One region of the Streptomyces sp. NPDC058198 genome, then DNA from elsewhere that is predicted to be linked to it. Evidence: riboswitches for the same ligand, from Rfam matches in the RefSeq annotation. Region 1 holds a riboswitch; each other region holds the start of a gene.
What was found. Region 1 has a riboswitch for cyclic di-AMP ahead of ACFVWW_RS31720 (transglycosylase SLT domain-containing protein). Riboswitches for the same ligand answer to the same signal wherever they lie in the genome.
Positions count from the first base shown of each region.

Region 1 (5,062 bases):
TCATGCTGAAACCGTTGTCACGCGCCGCGTCCAGCGTGTATTCGGCCAGCATCCGTGCCACGCCGGGCGCCAGCCCGGTGGGGAGTTCGGTGTCATGCAGCGCTGCGGCCACCGCGTAGGCGCTGCGCGCCTGCGCCGCGGTGTGCGGCTCGCCCTTGCCCGCGGAGCGGGTGGCTCCGTCCACGATGCGCCCCAGAACCCGGGCGCCGTCACCGCACACCTTCTCGTGCACCAGCAGCTTCTTCACGGATCCGAGGCGGGCGAGATCGTCCCCGGGGTCGAGGGCCTTGGTGGCCGCCGCGGGGTCGTCGGCGAGGGCCCGGACCGAGGCGGGCAGCTGCCGGCACGGGTCGTTGACCTGGTCGTCGGCGCCGCCGGACAGGGGGACCGCGATCCCGGCGGCCAGCACCACCACGGCCACCGCGGAGGCGAGCAGCCAATGCTTTCTCAGCAGCCCGAACCGGCCGCCCGGCTCGGTGGAACCGTCCGCGGGCCCGACGCCGAGCCCCTCGGCACGCCCGTCGCCACTGTCACCGTTGCTTCCCCCACCACGCATCCGGGCAGACTAGCGACCACCACCACTCCCGGCCCCGCCGGGGCCACACCCACGTAGGGCGACGTCGGACCCACGCGTCATGTGACGCTCCGTCAGGACGCGTTCCCGCGTTGCCTTCTAGAGCGGTGGCTCGGTGAAGAGCTCCCGCAGCCACCGGGCGCTCTCCGCGCCGCCCGCGTCGTCGGATGCCCCGGGGAAGAGCCGCCCCCAGGAGCAGGCCCGGCCGATCGCTCCGAGCCTCCAGGCCAGACCCACCGCGCGTCGCAGTTCCGCCGTCGTACGGCCGTCTCCGGTCCACGGCTCCAGGTAGGCGTCCCGCAGCCGGGACAGCACCTCGGGCCCGTACCGCTCGCGGGCCGAGCGAGTCCGCGACGCCCGCGCCCGCGAGCTCCTCACACCAGTCCACGAGCCGGGGCCGCAGCTCACGCAACGCCCCCGTCCGGAAGCAGCGCCCAGCCACGGTCGGCGTCCCACGGCCGCAGACGGACCTTCCACTGCCCTGTTTCCCGCAGCCCGGGGGCGGCAAGCTCGCGCTCCGCTGCCCAGCCGAGAGCCGCGTCCCGCCAGGCCGTCTCCATCCGGTTTTCTCCCGGTCCGGACGACGCCGCGATGACTTCTCTGTCCATTTTGGGATTAATGGTCGGTTTTCATTGGTTATCGCTTTTACGAGGTGTGCGGCAGAGCGCGGCGCCCATGTGATCGTCTGCGGACGCGACGCCGAACGCGGTGGCTCGACGGCCGGCACCCGATCCGAGAAGCAGAGGCACATCCGATCCGAGAAGGAATTGTCAGCCATGACCACTCCCGTCGTTCTCATCACCGGAGCCCTGACCGGCATCGGCCGCGCGACAGCCACCACGTTCGCGGCGGCCGGAGCGCATATCGTCGTCTCCGGACGGCACGAGGAAGCCGGCCTCGCCCTCGCCGAAGAACTGCGCAAGCTGGGCGGCGAGGCGGAGTTCATACGCGCCGATGTGCGCCATGACGACGACCTGAAGACACTCGTCGACGGAACCATCGAGCGCTTCGGCCGCCTCGACATCGCCGTCAACAACGCCGGGACCGAAGGCGAGTTCAGCGCGATCACCGACCTGACCCCGGAGACATACGCCGCGACCTTCGACACGAACGTACTCGGCACTCTGCTGAGCATGAAGCACGAGCTGCTGGCCATGCGGGCGCAGGGATCCGGCGCCATCGTCAACGTCAGCTCCGTCTTCGGCGAAAGGGGCTACCCCAACGGCGCGCTCTACGTCGCCAGCAAGCACGCGGTCATCGGCCTGACCCGGTCCGCCGCGCTGGAAGCCGCCGCCTTCGGCGTGCGCGTCAACGCCGTCGGCCCCGGCCCCGTACAGACCGAGATGCTCGACCGGTTCATAGGCCGCAGCGACGAGACGAAGAGTTCGTTCGTCGCCACCGTCCCTCTCGGCCGGGCGGGCGATCCGGACGAGATCGCCGAGGCCATCGCCTTCCTCAGCTCCGACCACGCCGGCTTCATGACCGGCCAGACCGTCTTCCTCGACGGCGGCTTGACCGCCGCCTGAGGACCGGACCGGCACCGGCGACCTACCGGCACAGCACATTCCCCTACCCGGGGCCGAGTAGGGGAATGTGCTGCGCCGGTAGGTCAGTAAGGACCGTTCACATTGTCGATCGAGCCGTACCGGTCGGCGGCGTAGTTGCACGCGGCGGTGATGTTGGCCACCGGGTCGTAACTGTCCATCGACGTACCGGGCACGTGATAGGCCTGGAACGTCGGGTCGATCACCTGCAGCAGCCCCTTGGACGGCGTTCCGGCCGCGGCGTTGGAGTCCCAGTTGTTGATGGCCAGCGGGTTGCCCGAAGACTCACGCATGATGTTCCGGTAGATGCCGTCGTAGCTGCCGGGAATGCCTTGCGCGGCCATGACGTCCAGCGACTCCTTTATCCAGCCGTCCAGATCGTTGGTGTACGCCGGTGCGACTGCCTCGGTCGCGACCTCCGCCGGCGCGACTGCCTCCGTCGCGACTGCCGGGACGGTGGCGCTACTCGCACCGACCGGTGCGCTCGCGGCGACCGCCGGCGCGGCGGACGTGGTCGCCGTCCGCGACTCCGCCTTCCCACCGAGCGTCAGCTTGAGGCCGGGACGAATCAGCGACGGGTTGTCGCCGATGGTCCGCCGGTTGTCCTGATACAGCTTCTGCCAGCCGCCGCTCACGGAATGGGCGCGGGCGATCTTGGACAGGGAGTCACCCGCGACGACGACGTAGGTCACGGAGGTGTCCTTCTGAGCGGCGACAGCAGTCGCCGGGTCCGCTTCCGCGGTGACACGGTGGGCCGACGGCGCGGCGCCGGCGGTTGTCGCCGCCACCAACGGGAGGGCGAGTGCCGCCCCACCCGTGCCCGCGGCGACGAGGCGTCGAGCGAGCGGGCTGGTTCTGGGACGACGGTGCTTTGCATGTGCGGGCATGACGCATTCCTCTCCGTCGCCTGCGAGGTGAGCTGTCGGGTTCGGGCTGGAGCTGCCCGGCCGCGGTGGAATGCGGCTTCACCCCAAGCCGGTCCGGATTTCGGATCGGCGACTTACCTGGTTCCCCCGCTCCTGCCGTACGTGAGTGGACTCGGTTTCCGGATGGCGGCAGGATTCGGCAGTCCATCCGGATTGACGCGAACGTAAGCGAGACCGCCCGGGCGAAACAAGTCCCGAATTCGCAACGCAATCCCCTTTTCGAATCCAGCCGGGAAAGATCCGGCTATTCATCCGATGCCGGGGAACTCAACTTTCCTTCCCTGACAGGGAAATGGAGAAGGAAGCGGGAAGCACGGCGCACCACAGAGGTGACACACATCACGGCCACAACAGAGCCACCACGCAGAACACCGACAAATCGCCCTTATAGGCCGCTCTTGACGAGGAGAAACTAGCCCAAACCGCCCGGCCGCCGCAGAAAGCCGCGGCACGGCGGACGAGGCCCTGCCGCGGCGGTCCACGCGCGGGATCACGCGCAGTACTGCTGCTCCTTGCCGATCGACCGGTACATGCAGTCGGCGTTCTCGATCAGCTGGAGCACCGCGTCGCGGTTCCGGCTGGTCTCACGCTCGATCACCTCGTCGGGCGGATAGAAGCCGCCGCCACCGGAGCTCGGGTACATCTCGAAGGTGTAGCTGAAGACCTTCTGGTTGCCCCACAGCCAGTCGTCGATCGAGCCGTCGGTGATGTACAGGTCACTGGACTGCTCGGGCGTGTACCCGTTGCTCGCGGCCATCTTCCTGCCGACGGCGGCGAAGGCGTCACGGTCGTCCTGGGTCAGGCCGGGCGCGGTGTCGGCGTTGGTCCAGCCGAACGGCCAGAGGACCAGCTCGCTGTACGTATGGAAGTCGATGGCCGCCTTGATCTGCTGCTTGCCGCCGACGACCCGCGAGCGGACGAAGTCGGCGACGACCTTCACCTCGGGGGCGGACTCGGCGGCCCGGCCGCGGTAGGTCTCGGAGCTCGCGGAGCCGGAGGAGCCGCCGCAGCAGCCCCATTTGAAGTTCCAGTTACGGTTGAGGTCGGTACCGACGTACGAGGAGCCGGAGTTGGGCTGACGGTTCTTGCGCCAGCTGCGGTACGCGCCGGAGGCGATGTCGTACTCTCCGCCGTCCGGGTTGAGGTCCGGCACGATCCATATCTCACGGTTGTTGACGGCGTTCGTGATACGCGAGTCGGAGCCGTATCCCGCGCCCATCTCACGCAGCAGATACAGCGCCATCTCCACCGTGAGATGTTCGCGCGCATGCTGGTGGTGGGTGAAAAGGACCTCGGGCTCGTTCTCGTCCGACGCGACGTTGTCGCTCACCTTGACGGCGATGATGTCCCGGCCCTCATAGGTCTTGCCGATGACACGTTTGGACATGAGATTCGGATACTGCTGAATGCGCTGGTCGATCTCCGCGTTCATCTCCGCGTAGGTGTGATAGCGGGAGTCGGCGGGCGGAAAGTCCATGGGGGCGACGGCCAGTCCGTCGGTCCGTGCGGGCGGCGCGGGCAGCACGGTGAGCCGGTAGCCGAGGGCGCGAAGGCGCGTGGACTGCTCGGCGTTGGCGCTGACGACGACCGAGTGATCGTCGGCCTCGTCGATCGATACGCCGGTCGCGACGAGGGCGGTGCGATCGGCGGCGGTGGCCGGGCCGTGGATCTCGTACTGCCGGATCACCTCCTCGGCAGTGGCGGCCGACGCGAGGGCGGTCGCGGCGGGCGTACTCGGGGAGGTCGCGGCGGCGGTGAGCGGCGCCGCGACCGCGAGAGCCAGTAACGCCGTGAGGGTGGCGGACCTTCTGCGGTGGATGCGTAGTCGCATGGTCTCTCCTGTAGCGGGGGGAGTCCGGAGAGGCGTCCCCATGCGACGCATCGTGAGACCCTGGCATGCACCCGTCAAGAAGCGCTGTTCGGCCATCGCGGGGGCCCCGCCGCCCCGGGCCGGTTCCGCCGCCGCGCGGCAACGGAACCGGCCCCCACAGGACCTAGTGCTCCTCCCAGCAACATTT
Region 1 covers NZ_JBHVVP010000016.1:96,997-102,058, reverse strand. Annotated here, with positions in the region: gene ACFVWW_RS31740 (hypothetical protein) at 1-556, opposite strand, end outside; gene ACFVWW_RS31735 (hypothetical protein) at 674-952, opposite strand; gene ACFVWW_RS31730 (hypothetical protein) at 979-1,182, opposite strand; gene ACFVWW_RS31725 (SDR family NAD(P)-dependent oxidoreductase) at 1,351-2,100, shown strand; gene ACFVWW_RS31720 (transglycosylase SLT domain-containing protein) at 2,184-3,005, opposite strand; cyclic di-AMP (ydaO/yuaA leader) riboswitch at 3,010-3,196, opposite strand; gene ACFVWW_RS31715 (M14 family metallopeptidase) at 3,535-4,875, opposite strand.

Region 2 (5,062 bases), on a different contig from region 1:
GACCAGCTTCGAGCGCACCAACTATTTCGAGACGATGCCCACCCACCAGCTGGAGCTGGCGCTCTGGCTGGAAGCCGACCGGATGGGCTCCCTGCTCGCCGCGCTCGACGACCAGTCCATGGAGAACCAGCGGGACGTCGTCAAGAACGAGCGCCGCCAGCGGTACGACAACGTGCCCTACGGTACGGCCTTCGAGCGGCTGACCGCACTGGCGTACCCCGAGGGCCACCCCTACCACCACACCCCCATCGGGTCGATGGCCGACCTGGACGCCGCGACGCTGGAGGACGCCCGCGCGTTCTTCCGTACGAACTACGCGCCGAACAACGCGGTGCTGTCGGTCGTCGGCGACATCGACCCCGAGCAGACGCTCGCCTGGGTCGAGAAGTACTTCGGCTCGATCCCGTCCCACGACGGCAAGAACCCGCCGCGTGACGGCACGCTCCCCGACGTCATCGGCGAGGAGCTGCGCGAGGAGATCCACGAGGAGGTCCCGGCGCGCGCGCTGATGGCCGCCTACCGGCTGCCGCAGGACGGCACCCGCGAGTGCGACGCCGCCGACCTGGCGCTCACCGTCCTCGGCGGCGGCGAGTCCTCCCGCCTGCACAACCGTCTGGTGCGCCGGGACCGGACCGCGGTCGCCGCGGGCTTCGGGCTGCTGCGGCTGGCCGGCGCACCCTCGCTCGGCTGGCTGGACGTGAAGACGTCCGGTGGCGTCGAGGTCCCGCAGATCGAGGCCGCGGTCGACGAGGAGCTGGCCCGCCTCGCCGCCGAGGGCCCGACCGCGGAGGAGATGGAGCGGGCGCAGGCCCAGTTGGAGCGCGAGTGGCTCGACCGGCTCGGCACCGTCGCGGGCCGCGCCGACGAACTGTGCAGGTTCGCCGTGCTGTTCGGTGACCCGCAGCTGGCGCTGAGCGCCGTGACGCGCGTGCTGGACATCACCGCGGACGAGGTGCGGGCGGTCGCCGCGGCGCGGCTGCGCCCGGACAACAGGGCGGTGCTGGTGTACGAACCGGTGACCGCCGAGGACACGGCCGCCGACGAGACCGACGAGCACGAGGGGGCGGACCAGTGACCGACGCTGCCGTGACCATGGACTTCCACCCGCAGCCGACCGCCGGCGAGGCCAGGCCCTGGGCCTTCCCGGCCCCCGAGCGCGGGGCGCTGCCCAACGGCCTGACGGTGCTGCGCTGCCACCGCCCCGGCCAGCAGGTGGTGGCCGTCGAGATCAATCTCGACGCCCCGCTGGACGCCGAGCCCGAGGGGCTCGACGGTATCGCCACGATCATGGCGCGCGCCTTCTCCGAAGGCACCGACAAGCGCAGCGCCGAGGAGTTCGCGGCCGAGCTGGAGCGCTGCGGCGCCACGCTCGACGCGCACGCCGACCACCCGGGCGTACGGATCTCCCTGGAGGTCCCCGTCTCCCGGCTGCCCAAGGCGCTCGGGCTGCTCGCCGAGGCGCTGCGCGCCCCCGCCTTCGCGGACAGCGAGGTCGAGCGGCTGGTACGCAACCGGCTCGACGAGATCCCGCACGAGACCGCCAACCCGGGCCGCCGCGCCGCCAAGCAGCTCTCCAAGGAGCTGTTCCCCGCCTCCTCGCGCATGTCCCGGCCGCGCCAGGGCACCGAGGAGACGGTGGAGCGGATCGACGCCGCGGGCGTGCGTTCCTTCTACGAGGCGCACGTACGCCCCGCCACGGCCACCGCGGTGGTCGTCGGTGACCTCACCGGGGTCGATCTGGACGCGGTGCTCGCCGACACCCTCGGCGACTGGGCCGGCAACACCGCCGCTCCCCGTCCGGTGCCGCCCATCACCGCCGACGACACGGGCCGTGTGGTGATCGTGGACCGGCCGGGCGCGGTACAGACCCAGCTGCTGATCGGCCGTATCGGCGCCGACCGGCACGACCGGGTCTGGCCGGCCCAGGTGCTGGGCACGTACTGCCTGGGCGGCACCCTCACCTCCCGGCTCGACCGGGTGCTGCGCGAGGAGAAGGGCTACACCTACGGCGTGCGGTCCTTCGGCCAGGTGCTGCGCTCCTCGGCGCCGTCCGCCCCGGGCGGGGCGACGGGCGCCGCGATGCTCGCCATCAGCGGCTCCGTGGACACCGCGTCCACGGGCCCGGCGCTGGAGGACCTCTGGAAGGTGCTGCGCACCCTCGCGGCGGAGGGCCTCACCGACGCCGAGCGCGACGTGGCCGTCCAGAATCTGGTGGGCGTCGCACCGCTGAAGTACGAGACGGCGGCGTCCGTCGCGGGCACGCTGGCCGACCAGGTCGAGCAGTTCCTCCCGGACGACTTCCAGGCGCAGTTGTACGCGCGGCTGGCCGAGACCGGCACCGTCGAGGCGACGGCGGCCGCGGTCAACGCCTTCCCGGTGGACCGGCTCGTCACGGTTCTTGTCGGGGACGCCGCGCAGATCAAGGAGCCGGTCGCGGCTCTGGGCATCGGTGACGTGACGGTGGTCACCGGCTGATCCCGCCGTGAGAGGAGCCCCGGCGACGCCGTCGCCGGGGCTCTCTTATGTCCCTTTTATTGGAGAGATTGCCTATCTGCCCTGTGGTGTGCGCTACAAAGGGGCCTGTCTGTTTGGTGATTGAAAGACGGCCCGCTTAGCGTCGGTCCGGCTGTTCGCCAGTTACGCCGTATTCGCGGCATCGGGCAGCCATCGCCGAGTCCCCGTCAGGCGCGAGCCTGGGGAGCCGGGGACCCACACGCAGTCCCTGGGGTGAATCGGACACCTTCGCGCTCACCCGTGCGGAGGAGTCCGTAGGAGACCTTCCTGCTCCGAACCCGTCAGCTAACCCGGTAGGCGAGAAGGAAGGAAAGGACCAGCCACTTCATGGCGTTCACCCGTGCCACCGGGAAGCATCGTGCCCGGAGCCGAACGACCCGCAGGGGCGCGCGTATCGCAGGGTTCGCGACCCTCACCGCCACCGGCGTCATCGGCACTCTGGCCGCCCCGGCGCACGCCGCCGGTACGGACGTCCCGTCAGGCCGCCAGGGCGGCCAGGACCGGGCCATCGTCATCGACGACTCCCTCGCCGGAGTGATCGAGGCCCAGGCCGAGGCGCAGCACCGGGCCGCCGCCCTGGCCAGGGCGGAAGCCGACGCCAGGGCCGCGGCGAAGGCCAAGGCGGAAGCCAGGGCCAAGGAGATCCGCGAGGCGGAGGAGCGCGCCGCCCGCGCCGCCGAGCGCAAGCGCCTCAACTCCTTCCGGCTCCCCCTCGCCGGCTCGTACGTCACCACCGGCTACCAGTCCGGCGGCTCCCTGTGGTCCTCCGGCAGCCACTCGGGCATCGACTTCCGCGCCGCGACCGGCAGTTCGGTCGTGGCCGTGGGCACGGGCACCGTCGTCGAGGCCGGCTGGGGCGGCTCGTACGGCAACAACATCGTCCTCCGGATGAACGACGGCACGTACACGCAGTACGGCCATCTCGCCTCGGTCGGCGTCTCGGTCGGCCAGTCCGTCACCCCCGGGCAGCGGATCGGCCGGTCCGGCGCGACCGGCAACGTCACCGGACCGCACCTCCACTTCGAGGCCCGGACGAGCCCGGACTACGGCTCCGACATCGACCCCGTCGCGTATCTGCGCGCGCACGGCGTGAGCCTCTGACCGTCCGGACCGCTCCGGTCCCGCTCCGTCCGCCCGAAGGCCCCGGCTCCCCGCCGGGGCCTTCCGCGTCCGCCCGGCTGCCGCGGCCAAGAGATATCCAACGATTCCGGGCACCCATCGGAAATTCGCGTGCATTGCAATAGAGTCACGGAACAGGTGTCGATCGGCAGCGTTTCGCGCGGATTAAAGCGGAGGTTTGAACATGCGCATTCCCGCGCACTCGGTATGCACAGCGATCCGTGACGACATCATCTCCGGCGTATTCGAGCGGGGCGGCCGGCTCACCGAGGAACAGCTCGCGCGGCGCTACGGGGTCTCCCGCGTCCCGGTGCGCGAAGCCCTGCGCACCCTGGAGTCGGAGGGCTTCGTGACGACCCGCCGCCATGTCGGCGCGTGTGTGGCCGAGCCCTCGGACCAGGAGGCGGCGGATCTCCTCGATGTGCGGCTGCTGCTGGAACCGCTGGGTGCGGCGCGCGCCGCCCAGCGTCGTACGGAAGCCCATCTCAAGGTGCTCCGCGGCCTGGTCAGGCTGGGCCAGGAGCGGGCCCGCCGGGGCCAGGGCGAGGATCTGCGCTCGCTCGGCGCCTGGTTCCACGAGACCCTCGCCCAGGCCTCGGGGAGCCCCGCGCTCACCGCTCCGCTCACCCAGCTGAGACACAAGATCGCCTGGATGTACACCGTCGAGCAGCCCGCCCATCCCGTGGAGTCCTGGGCGGAGCACGGCGCGATCGTGGACGCGGTGGCGCGCGGCGACGCGGAGCGCGCCCGGGCGCTGACGGCGCTGCACGCGGAGCGGACCGCGGGGGTGCACCGGCTGCGGCGCCCCGAGCGCGGCCGGGAAAAGATGAGGGCTTCGCAACATGATGTAAACACCGCGAGTGCCCGCACTTAACAATCGGGCCGTATACAAAGAAGAGAATTCCGCAGGACCTGTTTTCTGCTGCCCGCACGAAATAAACAGAGCCGCGGTGGGCTGAATTCAGCGCACCGCAGCTCTGTCATGGAAATGTTCCGTACGGGCCCGGCCGACCGGGGAAATCGGCGTCAGACGGTCTCGGGAAGCTCGTCCAGCCCTTCGGCGACCAGCCTCGCCAGCCGGTCCAGAGCGACATCGGCGCCGTCCGCCTCGGAAGCGAGCACGATCTCCTCGCCGCCCTGCGCGCCCAGGCCGAGCACCGCGAGCATGGACGCGGCGTTGACCGGGTTGCCGTCGGCCTTCGCGATCGTCACGGCGACGCCGGTGGCCGTGGCGGCACGGACGAAGATGGAGGCGGGGCGGGCGTGCAGGCCCTCGGCCCAGCCGACGTTGACGCGGCGCTCAGCCATGGTGTTGCCCTTCAAGTCTCATGATGTTGTCTAGACCAGTCTCTCATGTGCCGCGGAGTACGTTCCTGCTGACCCCGGACCCCTGTCCGGCCGCCGATCGGCTCCCCCAGAGTGCCTCAGA
Region 2 covers NZ_JBHVVP010000001.1:1,842,276-1,847,337, reverse strand. Annotated here, with positions in the region: gene ACFVWW_RS08125 (M16 family metallopeptidase) at 1-1,075, shown strand, start outside; gene ACFVWW_RS08120 (M16 family metallopeptidase) at 1,093-2,475, shown strand; cyclic di-AMP (ydaO/yuaA leader) riboswitch at 2,659-2,829, shown strand; gene ACFVWW_RS08115 (M23 family metallopeptidase) at 2,842-3,615, shown strand; gene ACFVWW_RS08110 (GntR family transcriptional regulator) at 3,818-4,507, shown strand; gene ACFVWW_RS08105 (HPr family phosphocarrier protein) at 4,660-4,941, opposite strand.
Region 2: it holds a riboswitch for cyclic di-AMP, as region 1 does, so the genes downstream of both, ACFVWW_RS08115 (M23 family metallopeptidase) here and ACFVWW_RS31720 (transglycosylase SLT domain-containing protein) in region 1, are expected to answer to the same signal.

Region 3 (5,062 bases), on a different contig from region 1:
CCCGTCCCAGGGGGCCGACGACCACGCCTGCCAGACCGACGGCATGATCGGCCTCGGCTGCGGAGCCCGCTCGTACACCTCGGGGCTGCACTACTCCTTCGACTACGCCGTCGATATGCGCGAGATACGGACGATCATCGACGCGTACACAGTGGCGGAGGACTTCTCACGGGCCGAGGTGGGCTACCGGGTCGACGGTGACGAGCCGCGCCGTCGTCATCTCCTCCAGTCGCTCCTACAGGCCGGGGGCATGGAAGTGGCCGGCTACCGCGAGCGGTTCGGCAGCGGCCCCGCCGAGGACTTCCCGGCCGAGCTGGGCCGGTTCGCGGCGCTCGGCTGGCTCGACGGCGGCGCGGGCCCCGGGCTGCTGCGGCTCTCCCCCGAGGGGCTCGCCCACTCGGACGCCCTGGGCCCGGCGCTCTTCTCTCCCGCCGTACGGGCCGCGATGGCCACGTACGAAGCGAAGTGAGACCCCGTGGACCTGACGATCCTCTACCGCGGCCCGCTCTCCTCCTGCGACTACGACTGTCCGTACTGCCCGTTCGCCAAGCGGCGCGACAGCCGCGAGCAGCTGCGCGCCGACCGGGCTGCCCTGGAGCGCTTCACCGCCTGGGCGTCGGCGCAGACGGAGGACCGGCTGTCGGTCCTGTTCACCCCCTGGGGCGAGGGTCTGGTCCGCTCCTGGTACCGGCGGGCGCTCACCGAGCTGTCCGGGCTGCCGCATGTCCGCCGGGTGGCCATCCAGACGAATCTCAGCTGCCGCACCGACTGGCTGGCGGACGCCGACCCGCGGACGCTGGCCCTGTGGTGCACGTACCACCCGGGCCAGACGCCGTACGACCGCTTCCTGGCGAAGTGTCATGACCTGGCCGACCGGGGCATCCGGTTCAGCGTGGGCGTCGTCGGCCTTCCCGGCCATCAGGAGCACGCCCGACGGCTGCGCGCCGAGCTGCCCGGGCACATCTATCTCTGGATCAACGCGGCCGAGGGGCACAGCTATACGGACGAGGAGGCCGCCCGCTGGACGGAGCTCGATCCGCTCTTCCCGTACAGCCGTCATCCGCACCGCTCGGCCGGTCTGCCGTGCCGTACGGGTGAGTCGGTGATCTCGGTGGACGGGGAGGGTACGGTACGGCGCTGCCATTTCGTCCGCGCCGAGCTGGGCAATCTCTACGACGGGTCGTACCGGCGGGCGCTCGGCCCTCGGGCCTGCCCGCTGGCTGTGTGCGACTGTCATATCGGCTATGTGCATCTGGAGACGCTGCCGTTGTACGACGTCTTCGCGGGCGGGGTACTGGAGCGGATCCCGGCGGGGGCGTAGCGCGGCGCCCGGCACACCCCCGCCGTCAGTGCTTCAGCGGCAGCAGATCGGGCCGTTTGGCCGCGACATGGTCCCCGGAGGAGACGCCGCGCAGCCGGCGCCCGATCCAGGGCACCAGATACTCCCGTGCCCAGTGGATGTTGTCGCGCCGCACCTCGAACGTGCCGCGCGGCTGCTGCGGCGGCCACACCTGGTCCGGGTCTGCGGGCACGTCGAGGCCGAGCACCTGTGCGGCGCGCAGGGCGACACGGGTGTGTCCCTCGGGTGACAGATGCAGCCGGTCCCCGTCCCAGGCCCGCCTGTCCTGGACGGACTTGAGGGACCAGAGGTCGAGCACGGGACAGTCGTAGCGGTCGGCGATGGACCGTACATGAGCGGTGTACGTGGCGATCTTGCCGCGCAGATGGCGCAGCACGGGGACGCCCCGGGTGTCGAAGCCGGTGGTCACCATGACGGTGCCCACGGCGCCGGTGAGGTCGGCGACGGCGCGTTCGAAGCGCTCGGCGACATCGTCGGGGTCGGTGCCGGGCCGGATGATGTCGTTGCCTCCGGCGCAGAAGGTCACCAGGTCCGGGCCGAGTTCCTTCGCGCGCGGTATCTGCTCGTCGACGATCTGGTCCAGCAGCCGGCCGCGTACGGCGAGATTGGCGTACCGGAAATCACCGTGCACGGCGTCCGCCGTCTCGCCGGAGACCGGAAGCTGGTCCGCGAGCAGAACCGCGAGGCGGTCCGCCCAGCCGACATACAGCCCGTCGGGCCCCGGATCTCCCACGCCTTCCGTGAAGCTGTCACCGATCGCCGTGTACGACCCGAATACGCCTCTTCTTCTTGATCTCGAATCGTCTGCCACAGCAGCACATCTTTCACCCGTGGATGTGACCTACGCGACCGTAAGAAGGAGTTGACGGTGGGTGAGATATGCCATCGGTCAAGATTCACCCAAGCGGGAATACGCGAAATGATCTCCGCCCGGCACTCCGGGTGCCGGGCGGAGGTGATGCCATATCAGGGCTTCACCGATCAGATGGAGACGCCGTGCTGACGGAGGAATTCCAGCGGGTCGATGTCCGAGCCGTACTCCGGGCCGGTCCTGATCTCGAAGTGCAGGTGCGGTCCTGTGACATTGCCGGTGGCGCCGGAGAGCCCGATCTGCTGGCCCTCGCTGACGGTCTGGCCGGCGGAGACGGAGAGGGAGGACATGTGGCCGTACTGCGAGTAGTGGCCGTCGCTGTGCTGGATGACGACCTGGTTGCCGTACGAGCCGCCCCAGCCGGCCGTCACGACGGTGCCCGCGCCGACCGCCTTCACCACGGTGCCGGTGGAGGCCGAGAAGTCCACACCGGTGTGGTAGCCGCTGGACCAGCTGCTGCCGGAGGCGTGGTACGGCGTGCTGGGCTGCCCGCCGTCGATGGGCAGGGTGAAGCCGGCATCGCTGCTCGGCACGGGGGTCTCGGTGGCCGGGGCGGTGGGCTCCGTGACGGTGGACGGCTCCGAGGGCTCCTCGGACGGCTCCGCGGGCTTCGTGGGCTTGCTGGAGGTCGTGGCCGGGGTCGCGGAGTGGGCGGCTCCGGCCTTGGCGCCGAGGGTGAGCCGCAGGCCGGGGTGGATCAGCGACGGGTCGGCGCCGATCGCCTTGCGGTTGTCCTTGTACAGCTTGTGCCAGCCGCCGCGGACCTTGTGGTCGCGGGCGATCTTGGACAGATAGTCGCCGGCGACCACGGTGTAGAGCCTCGGGGACTTGGCGGAGGCGGACAGGCTCTGGGCCGTGTGCGCGACGGAGGCGGACTGCGGCGCGGCCTTCTCGGCGGCGTGCGCACCGGTGGCGCCCATGAGCGGAAGCGCGAGGGCGGCCCCGCCCGCGCCGGCAACGATGAATCCGCGGGCAATCGGGTTGGACTTGGGACGGCGATGCTTACCGGGCATGACGAATTCCTCTCCGGCGCCTGCGAGGTAAGCTGTCGGGTTCGGGCTGGAGATGCCCGGCCGCGCGTGCTGCGCGACTTCACCCCAAGCCGGTCCTGGCCTAAGGGCCGGCGTACTACCTGGGTTCCCCGCTCCTGCCACGCGTGGATGGGTGAGTGCGAATTCCGAGCGGCGGCAGGATTTGGCGTTCCGCTCGGATTGAGGGTGAACGTAGGCGAGTCGGGACGGCCTGAACAAGCCCTCTGATTTCCGCCGATGACACCCGCTTCGATATCACCCGGGAATTCCGGTCACCCTGCGTGGATTACCGATCTTCGGATTCCATGTGAGGCAGCAATTCCGTTTCTTGGTACAGCCACGCAACGTCACGGATATGATCCTGCTCACTGGTCGAGGCCCATCTCCCCCTCGACCGGGGCATCTTGGGCTAAATATCTCAATACGGACAGATGATGATTTGGGCGATATCAACCTGTGCGTGATGTCCGAATAATGTCAATCTGCATCCCGTGCGGTCGAACTGATTGCCGTGCGAACAGATGTCGTAGGGTCAGGAGTCGACATCGTCGGCGAGCAGCGCCGACGGCAGACACGGAGGAGCAGGCCGTGACGCAGCAGCTGCCGCAGGTCCCGTCGACCGAGCCCGAGCTGTCCGGAGTGCGCAACTTCCGTGACGTGGGCGGGCTGCCGACCACGGACGGCCGACGGGTTCGGTACGGACGGCTCTTCCGCAGCGGCCATCTCGCCAACGCCACCGCGGCCGACGCCGCCTTCCTCTCCTCCCTCGGCCTGCACACGGTCTTCGACTTCCGCAATGCCGCCGACCTCAAGCTCGACGGCGTGGACGTGGAGCTGGCCGGGGTGCGAAATGTGAACATTCCGCTCACCGACCCGACCGACGGCGCCGAGTTCTGGAAGATGGTCCGGGACGGTGATCTCGACCAGCTGCGCTCGCTCCTGTCGGACGGCAAGGCCGCGGACCGGATGATCAACTCGTACCGGGCGATCATCACGGACCGCGTCGCCGAGCACAGCCGGGTGCTGCACGCCCTCGCCGAGGAAAGCGTCCCGGCGCTGATGCACTGCGCGGCGGGCAAGGACCGGGCCGGTCTCTCCATCGCCGTGTCCCTGCTCGCGGTCGGGGTCGAGCCCGAGGCGATCGAGGCCGACTATCTGAAGTCGAACGACCCGCACCGCCGTTATCTCGTACGCCGCAGCGACAACTCTCCCGCCGGCAAGTCCCCCGAGGTGATGGAGCTGCTCAGCCCGCTCTTCGACGCCCGCGCCGAATATCTCGCCGCGGCCTTCGAGACCATCGGGAAGACCTGGGGCACCACCGACCGCTATCTCACCGAGGGCCTCGGCCTCGCCCCCGAGACCCGCGAGCGGCTGCGCGCCCGCCTCCTCGACGAGAGCTGACCGCGCGGCGGCGGACCGGCCGCCCCGGCCCTCGCCGCCGCCCCTACTGCCCGCGCGCTCCCAGTTCGAAGAGCAGATAGAGGAAGCCCGCGAAGAGATGGCCGGCCACCAGATAGGCGAAGAGCCGGATCACCAGCCCCCGGGGGAACGACTTCTCCTCATGCGCGACGCGCGCCGGCCGGGCTTCCGGCTCGGCAGGCGTCGCGGCCGGGTTCCCGGCTGGATTCTCTGACATGGTGACTGGCCTTTCTCTGGCAGGTCAGCGGCGATGGGCCCCGCCACCGAGGCACAGCTCGGCGGCGGGGCTCTGCAGCAGGGTATGGACGAAGAGCAGCTCGGTCCCGGCGGGCCCGGCGGCCGCGATCCGGTGCGGTGTGAGCGAGTCGAAGTGCGCGCTGT
Region 3 covers NZ_JBHVVP010000001.1:1,055,574-1,060,635, forward strand. Annotated here, with positions in the region: gene ACFVWW_RS04775 (STM4012 family radical SAM protein) at 1-469, shown strand, start outside; gene ACFVWW_RS04780 (STM4011 family radical SAM protein) at 476-1,321, shown strand; gene ACFVWW_RS04785 (SGNH/GDSL hydrolase family protein) at 1,347-2,171, opposite strand; gene ACFVWW_RS04790 (peptidoglycan DD-metalloendopeptidase family protein) at 2,342-3,244, opposite strand; cyclic di-AMP (ydaO/yuaA leader) riboswitch at 3,249-3,408, opposite strand; gene ACFVWW_RS04795 (tyrosine-protein phosphatase) at 3,851-4,663, shown strand; gene ACFVWW_RS04800 (DUF6126 family protein) at 4,707-4,898, opposite strand; gene ACFVWW_RS04805 (helix-turn-helix domain-containing protein) at 4,923-5,062, opposite strand, start outside.
Region 3: it holds a riboswitch for cyclic di-AMP, as region 1 does, so the genes downstream of both, ACFVWW_RS04790 (peptidoglycan DD-metalloendopeptidase family protein) here and ACFVWW_RS31720 (transglycosylase SLT domain-containing protein) in region 1, are expected to answer to the same signal.